One region of the Micromonospora sp. DT48 genome, then DNA from elsewhere that is predicted to be linked to it. Evidence: riboswitches for the same ligand, from Rfam matches in the RefSeq annotation. Region 1 holds a riboswitch; the other holds the start of a gene.
The links. A riboswitch is a leader RNA that binds a small molecule or an ion and turns the genes downstream of it on or off. The one in region 1 is predicted to bind thiamine pyrophosphate.
Positions count from the first base shown of each region.

Region 2: it holds a riboswitch for thiamine pyrophosphate, as region 1 does, so the genes downstream of both, ACLQ2S_RS15070 (ECF transporter S component) here and thiE (thiamine phosphate synthase) in region 1, are expected to answer to the same signal.

Region 1 is NZ_JBNCLE010000004.1:73,008-77,171, reverse strand. It holds gene ACLQ2S_RS01040 (ThuA domain-containing protein) at 1-1,279, opposite strand, end outside; TPP riboswitch at 1,699-1,808, shown strand; gene thiE (thiamine phosphate synthase) at 1,803-2,429, shown strand; gene thiO (glycine oxidase ThiO) at 2,423-3,598, shown strand; gene thiS (sulfur carrier protein ThiS) at 3,589-3,789, shown strand; gene ACLQ2S_RS01020 (thiazole synthase) at 3,795-4,164, shown strand, end outside.
Region 2 is NZ_JBNCLE010000011.1:67,036-71,199, forward strand. It holds gene ACLQ2S_RS15065 (ABC transporter ATP-binding protein) at 1-889, opposite strand, end outside; gene ACLQ2S_RS15070 (ECF transporter S component) at 1,011-1,601, opposite strand; TPP riboswitch at 1,674-1,779, opposite strand; gene ACLQ2S_RS15075 (alpha/beta fold hydrolase) at 1,922-2,752, shown strand; gene ACLQ2S_RS15080 (DUF6328 family protein) at 2,855-3,352, shown strand; gene ACLQ2S_RS15085 (acyl-CoA dehydrogenase family protein) at 3,550-4,164, shown strand, end outside.

The DNA.
Region 1 (4,164 bases):
GGGTGTAGCCACCGGACTCGAACGGGCTGGTGTTGTCTCCGGTGGCCAGGTAGAGGTTGCCGGCCGAGTCGAAGGTCATCGTCCCGCCCATGTGGCAGCAGGTGTTGCGCTGCGTGGGCACCTCCAGCACGACCCGCTCGCTGGACGGGTTGATCGTGTCACCGGTGGCGGTGAACCGGGACAGGTAGTTACGGGAACCGCCCGCGCTCGGCGCGTAGTAGAGCCAGACCCATCCGTTGCTGGCGAAGTTCGGGTCGAGCCGGATGCCCAGCAGACCGTCCTCGTTACCCGCGAAGACGCTCAGCCGCAGCGCGGTGACGGTCTGGCCGGTGTCCGGCTTGATGATCTGGACCCGGCCGTCGCGTTCGATGTAGAAGACCCGACCGTCGGGTGCGATGTCCAGCTCCATCGGGTTGCTGGTGTTGCTGTCCAGCGTCACCTTCTCGAAGCTGGCGGCCCGGCCGGCGCCGCAGTCGGCGTGCACCACCCCGGCCGCGGTCTGGATGCCGCCGAGCAGGTGTTGCCGGAACTCGGCGTTGCTGAACGACTCCTGGGTGTGGCCGCCGCCGGTGTACCAGGACCGACCGCCGTCGAAGTTCTGGCACCAGACGATCGGGTGGTCGTGCCCCATCGCGCCGCTGCCCGGGCTGTAGCTGCGCTCGTCGAGCGAGGCGAGCACCTGCACCTGGCGGGCGCGGGGGTTGGTGCGGAAGTTGTACCACTCGTCGAACCGGGACCACCGCTCCGGCAGGTGCCGGGTGGACTCGTGCGAGTAGTCCTCGACCTTCACGGTCGCCGTCTGGTTGGCCGGGTGGCTGTTGAAGTAGGCGCCGACCAGTTGGCCGTACCAGGCCCAGTCGTACTCGGTGTCGGACGCGGCGTGGATGCCGACGTATCCGCCACCGGCGCGGATGTAGCGTTCGAAGGCCGCCTGCTGGCTGGAGTTGAGCACGTCACCGGTGGTCGACAACCAGATGACCGCCTTGAACTGGGCGAGGTTGGCGTCGGTGAACGCGCCACCGTCCTCGGTGGTGGTGACGCTGAATCCGTTCGCCGCGCCGAGCTGCTGGATCGCGGTGATGCCGGCGGGGATCGAGTCGTGCCGGAATCCGGCGGTCTTGGAGAAGACCAGGACGGAGTACGGCTCGGCCGCGGCGACCGGGTTGGCGTTCGGGGCGGCGGCGATCGGGGCCGGTGCGGCGGCCAGGACGAGTACGAGGGCGAGTAGCGCCACGGTCAACGGGGCGAGCGTTGCTCGCCCCTGACTGGGTCGGGGCACGAAGATCTCCTCTGTCGGTGGGACGGGTCGGAGTGGACGGGGGTGGTCACTCCGCGTCGGTCCGAGCGCCCATACCTGTCGAGTGAGGTCTGGGTGGCGACAAGCCCTACCGATCACTCTATTTGCGTTCGTGAATTAGTTTCGGGCAAGGCGAATGCTCGTAACGGTTTGGTAACGGTCGCATTGCTTATCGGTGCGAGTCACTGCATATCGGGGCTACTCGGATCTCCGGTCCGCCCGAAATTCGGCGTACCGGATCGCGGTTCGTCGGTCCGCCGGGATAGCGCTGTCCTGTCCATCGACTCGCGCTGCGCCCGTCCATCGGCTCGCGGTGCGCCAGCACGGAACGTGCAGCTCCGGCCCAGGCCGCGGCGTGGGACGGGCTTGGCTGAGCCGGTGAAACGTCGTACGGTGACACCCAACGAACCCACGGGAGCCCGGTGCACCGGGCTGAGAGGGGGGTTGTGAGCCCCCGACCGTCGAACCTGATCCGGGTAATGCCGGCGCAGGGAGGAGTGTTGCCGTGCCGTCCCTGGGACGACTGCATCTGATCACCGACACCCGACCCGGGCGCGATCCGCTCGCCGTGCTCCGCGCCGTGCTGCCGGTGGCCCATGACCACCTCGTGGTGCAGGTCCGCGTCGAGGACACCGCGACCGACCGGCAGGCGTACGAGCTGACCCGGCAGGTGCTGGCTCTCTGCACGCCGTACGAGGTGCCCTGCCTGGTCAACGACCGGCTGCACATGGCGCTGGCCACCGGGGCTGCCGGCGGTCACGTCGGCGCCGACGACCTGCCCGTGGCGGCGGCCCGCGAGGTGCTCGGCCCGGCTGCCGTGCTCGGCGCCACCGCGCGGGAGCCGGCAACCGCGCTCGCGGCGGTCACCGCCGGGGCGAGCTACCTGGGCGTGGGCCCGTGTCGGGCCACCGCCACAAAGGACGGACTGCCACCGCCCATCGGCGTGGCAGGTGTGCGGGCGGTGGTCGAGGCGGTCGACGTCCCGGTGATCGCCATCGGTGGGGTGACGGCGGCGCACGTGGCCGAGTTGCGGGCTGCCGGCGCGTACGGGGTGGCGGTGGTCGGTGCGCTCTCGCAAGCCGCCGACCCCGCCCGCGCCGCCGTCGAGCTGGTCCGGGCGCTGACATGGTGACCGGGGAGTCCGTCGACACCGGCCCGACACAACCCGATGTGGCAGTCGTCGGGGGCGGACCGATCGGGTGGGCCATCGCCTGGCGATGCGCCACCCGTGGGCTGCGGGTGGTCGTGCACGACCCGGCACCCGGATCGGGTGCCTCGCAGGTGGCCGCCGGAATGCTGGCGCCGGTCGCCGAGGCGTACTTCGGTGAGCGGGAGCTGACCGGCCTGCTCACCGAGTCGGCCAGCCGCTGGCCCGGGTTCGCCGCCGAACTGACCGAGGCGACCGGCGTCGACATCGGCTACCGGACCGAGGGCACGCTGATGGTCGGGCTCACCGCCGACGACCTCGCGGAGGCGCGCCGACTCTGGGCGTACCAGCAGGGCCTGGGGTTGCCGGTGACGCCGCTGCGCCCGTCGCAGCTGCGCGAACGCGAGCCCGCGCTGGCGCCCCGGGTGCGCGGCGGCGCGCTCGCCGCCACCGACCACCAGGTCGATCCGCGTCGGCTGGTGCCGGCGCTGCGGCTGGCGGCGGAGCGGGCGGGAGCGGTGCTGGTCGCCGAGCCGGTGCGCCGGCTGTCGGAGATCACGGCCGGAGTGACGGTGGTCGCCGCGGGTTGCGGTGCGGCGGCGTTGACCGGCCTGCCGGTCCGCCCGGTGAAGGGGCAGGTGCTGCGGCTGCGCGCGCCCGACGGCGCGCCGCCGGGCTTCCGGCACGTGATCCGGGGGTACGCCGATGGCGAGCACGTCTACCTGGTGCCGCGCGAGGGCGGCGAGGTGGTCGTCGGTGCGACCGTCGAGGAACGCTCCGACCTGGAGGTTTCCGCCGGGGCGGTGTTGCGGCTGCTCCGGGCTGCGGTGGATCTGCTGCCCGAGATCGCCGAGTACGACCTGGTGGAGACGACGGCGGGGCTGCGTCCGGGCACCCCGGACAACGCCCCGATCCTGGGCCCGTTGCCGGGGCACCCGGGCGTGCTGGTCGCCGCCGGTCACCACCGGCACGGGATCGTGCTCACCCCGGTCACCGCGGATCTGATCACCGATCTGGTCACCGGAGGTGGCGGGCCGGAGCCACTGCTCGCGCCCTTCCGGCCGGACCGGTTCGACGACCTGCCGGGCGGCGTGGGCGTGACCGCTACCAGCAGCACCTTCCAGCCAGTGACGGAGGTTGACACGTGGAACTGACGGTTAACGGTGCCGGGCGTAGCCTGCCGGACGGCTTGACGGTGGCCGACCTGGTCCGAGACGTCACCGGCCAGCAGCGCGGTGTGGCGGTGGCGGTCAACGGCGAGGTGGTGCCGCGCGCGGGCTGGCCGGCGACGGTGCTGCGGGGCGGGGACCGGGTCGAGGTGCTCAGCGCCGCCCAGGGCGGGTGAGCCGGATGGACAACGAGGCGACCGGCTTCGAGCTGGGCGGTGTGCGGTTCGACTCCCGACTGATCCTCGGCACCGGTGGTGCGGCCAACCTGCACGTGCTGGAGCAGGCGATCCGGGCCTCGGGCACCGAACTGGTCACCCTGGCGCTGCGCCGGGTGGAAAGTGTGCCGGGTGGCTCGGGCGGCCTGCTGGACCTGCTCGATCGATGCGGCGTACGGCTGCTGCCCAACACCGCTGGCTGCTACACGGCGAGTGAGGCGGTGAAGGTGGCCCGGCTGGCCCGGGACGCGTTCGAGACCGACTGGATCAAGCTGGAGGTGATCGGCGACGAGCGGACGCTGCTGCCCGACGGGGTGGAACTGCTGCGCGCCGCCG
Region 2 (4,164 bases), on a different contig from region 1:
GGGTGGACTTCCCGGCACCGTTCGGGCCGAGCACGGCGAGCGCCTCACCGGCGCGTACGGTCAGGTCGATGGGGGCCAGCCGGGACGGTTGGCCGAGCTTTTCGGCGGTGAGCAGCACCTCGCCGGCCGGGCCGGTGGCCCGGCGTGGCGGGATCTCCCGACCGGGCACCCAGACCCCCTCGGCGGCGAGGGTGTCGCCGTGTGCGGCGAAGACCGCCTCCGGTGGGCCGTCGGCGCGGACGCCGCCGCCGGGTTCGAGGACCACCACCCGGTCGACCAGGGGCAGCGCCTCGGCGACCCGGTGCTCGACCAGGATCAGCGTGGTGTCGGCGTCCACCGCTCGGGTGAGCGCCGCGCGGATCAGGGCGGCGCCCGCCGGGTCGAGGTTGGCGGTGGGTTCGTCCAGCAGCAGCAGGTCGGGGCGCAGCACCAGCACACCGGCCAGGGCGAGACGCTGCTGCTCACCGCCGGAGAGCGCCGCGGTGGGCCGGTCCCGGTGGTACGGGAAGCCGACGCGGTGCAGCGCCTCGTCCACCCGGGGCCAGATCTGGTCGGCCGCCACACCCCGGTTCTCCAGGCCGAACGCCACGTCGTCGCCGCTGCGGGCCATGACGAGTTGGGACTGCGGGTCCTGGAAGACGATGCCGACCCGCTCCCGCGCCTCGGCGGCGCTACGACCGTCGATCTCGATGGTGCCCTCGTGTTCGCCGGAGTCCTCGGGCAGCAGCCCGGCCAGGGCGGCCAGCAGGGTGCTCTTGCCGGCCCCGGACGGCCCGAGCAGCAGCACCCGCTCGCCGCGCTCCACCCGCAGGTCCACTCCGCGTAGCGCCCAGGCACGTCGTCCGGCGTGCCGCCAGCCGAAACCGCGCAACGTCACCCCGCCGCCCATCCCGCCCGCCCTCCCTCGACGCTCGCTGGTACCCCGACCCCCGGGGTCGGCGGTTGGTGCCCGCCGACCCCGGGGCGTGCTGCGCGTGTGTGAGGAGGGCATGGCCTCCTCACACACGCGCTCAGATGAGGGTGCGTTCGCGACCGGCGGGGAAGCGGTCGAGGACGCCGGTGCGGGCCAGGGCACGGGTGAGCTGGTGACCGCCCGCACCGGCGATCACCGTGGCGCTGACGATGGTGAGCAGGGCGTAGGGGAGCCGGTAGGTGGCGATGTCGCGTCCGGCGTTCCAGTAGACGAAGTCGAAGATCGCCGCGCTCAGACCGGTCAGCGCACCGGCCAGCAGGGCCGTCGGCAACCGGTAGGAGCGGTAGCGGAAGGCGGCGAAGGCCAACTCGGCACCGACACCCTGCATCAGGCCCTGGAGCAGCACGATGCCGCCCCACTGGCTGCCGAGCAGGGCCGAGATGATCGACGCCAACAGTTCGCAGTACAGCGAGGCACCCGGCTTACGGATGATCAGGCCGCCGAGGACGGCCGGCACCAGCCAGACCCCGTAGATGAGGGTCTGTGCCGGCGGGAAGAAGCTGAAGGCGCTGTCGGTGGCGCTCCACACCAGGCCCCAGGCCCAGAAGATGACGCCGAAGGCGACGGCGATGACCGAGGCCACCACGATGTCGATGGTGCGCCAGCGGTTGCTGTCGGTGGTCTGCATGATGATCGCTCCCAGTCCAGATACGAACCAGGCAAGACGCACGCCCCGGACGGCGGCGCCGAACGGTGGCGGGCTGGAGGTGGACCGAACTCCCTGCGCTGGCATTACCCAGATCAGGTACGGAGGGTCTGCGGGCGGACCCGCACTCTCAGCGCTGTGCGCTCCCCTGTCGGAGGTGTTGTCTGTCCCGCCGACGCTAACACCACCGAAGATCCACCGGCAACGTGATCTTCGCAGGTCACCCGGGGTGTTCATCGCCGGGATCCTGGCCTGATCGCGGGGTTCGGGCGTGCCACGCCCGTACGGCTAGGCTGTCGGGTATGCGCATCGATGCCCGAGGTCTGCGGTTCGAGGTCACCAGCGGCGGCCCGGAGCAGGGTGAGCCGGTGCTGTTGTTGCACGGGTTCCCGCAGCACTCGGGCCAGTGGGCGGGCATCCGGCCGGCCCTGCACGCGGCGGGTCTGCGCAGCTACGCGCTCGACCAGCGGGGCTACTCGCCACAGGCCCGGCCCAGCCAGGTCGAGGCGTACCGGCTGGGTGAGCTGGTCGCCGACGCGGTGGCGGTGCTGGACGCTCTCGATGTCCCCGCCGCGCACGTGGTCGGGCACGACTGGGGTGCGGTGGTGGGGTGGGCGTTGGCCGCCGCCCACCCGGACCGGGTGCGCACGCTGACCGCGATCTCCGTGCCGCATCCGGCTGCCATGGCACACGCGCTCAGGCACGACCCGCAGCAGAAGGCACGCTCGGCGTACATGCTGCTGTTCCGGCAGCCGGGGGTGGCGGAGAAGACGCTGCTGGCGTTGGGCGCTGCCGGGCTGCGTCGGCTGCTGCGTGGCGTCGGTGACGGCGACCGGGTGGCCGGGTACGTCGATCCGATGCGTCAGCCGGGTGCGCTGACCGCCGCGTTGAACTGGTACCGGGCGATGTCGAAGGCGGACCTGGCGGCGACCGGACCGGTGACGGTGCCGACCACGTACGTCTGGAGCGACGGTGACGTCGCCATCGGCCGGGTCGCCGCGCAGGCGTGCGCCGCGCACGTGACCGGGGATTTCCGCTTCGTCGAACTGCCCGGGGTCACCCACTGGATTCCGGACGAGGCACCGACTCCGTTGGCCGAGGCGATCCTGGCCCGGGTCCGCCCATCGGCCTGAGCGGGTTCGCCGTCGTCCGCCGAGTGGGTTTCGGGTGGAACCCGTTGGGGCATCAGCGTTGCCGTCGGCAGCAACGGTCGGCGCAGCCCCCGGAGGTTTGCGGTGTCGAAGGAAACCGAGAGGCAACGCTGGCAGCGCAACTTCGCCGACCTGCTCCAGGAACTGCGGGTCGCGCAGACCGGCGTGCAGATTCTCTTCGCCTTCCTGCTGACCCTGCCGTTCAGTGCCGGCTTCGGCGAGACGACTCCGTTCCAGCGGGACGTCTACATCGTCGCGTTGCTCGCCGCGGCCGCTGCCACCGCGATGATCATTTCGCCGGTGGCCTTCCACCGGGCGCTGTTCCGGCAGGGGCGTAAGCCGGAGCTGGTGCGTTTCGCGCACAAGATGGCCAGCGGTGGCCTCGGCTTCATGCTGATCGCGATGATGAGTTCGGTGCTGCTGATCACCGACTTCGTGCTGCCCCGACCGATCTCCTTCCTGCTCACCGGGATCACCGGCCTGTGGTTCCTGACGTTCTGGACGGTCCTGCCGTTCGCCCGGCGCAGCTGGGGAGAGGACGTCGACGACGAGGAGGACCCGAGCGGCCTGGCCGAGGAGTGAGGCGACGCCGCTGCGGATATCCGTGGCTACCTTTGGGTAACGAACCCGGGTAGCCTGCTGAACAGGCGGAACAGTTCGACTGTCCGGATCGAGCCCGGGGGTTTGCCGTGGCCATCGCCGAGAACAACCGTCCGTCAGCCACCGACGACCGCACCGCCGGGTCGGGCCGGCAACCCGAGCCGGACGCACCGGCACAGGTGTCCACAGCGGACACCGTGGGTCAGGTTTCCGAGAAGGAGGCGCGCCAGGTCGCCGAGGCGGCCCGGCAGGCCGACTGGGACCGGCCCAGCTTCGGCAAGGAACTCTTCCTGGGTCGGCTGCGGCTCGACCTGATCGACCCGTGGCCCCGCCCGCAGCCGCAGGAGCAGGCTCGGGCCGAGGAGTTCCTCGGCCGGTTACGCGACTACCTGATTTCCGAAGTGGACGGAGCGGCGATCGAACGCGACGCGCGCATCCCCGACGAGGTGTTCCAGGGGTTGGCTCGGCTGGGCGCCTTCGGCATGAAGATCGGGCCGGAGTACGGCGGGTTGGGCCTGAGCAACCTGCACTACTGTCGGGCGTTGATGCTGGCCGGCTCGGTGAGTCCGGCGATCGGTGCGCTGTTGTCGGCACACCAGTCGATCGGTGTGCCACAGCCCTTGAAGATGTTCGGCAGCGAGGAGCAGAAGCGGCGTTTCCTGCCTCGGCTGGCCGCCGGGGAGGTGTCGGCGTTCCTGCTCACCGAGCCGGACGTGGGTTCCGACCCGGCCCGCCTGGCCACCACCGCGGAGCCGACGCCCGACGGCACCGGCTACCGGATCAACGGCGTCAAG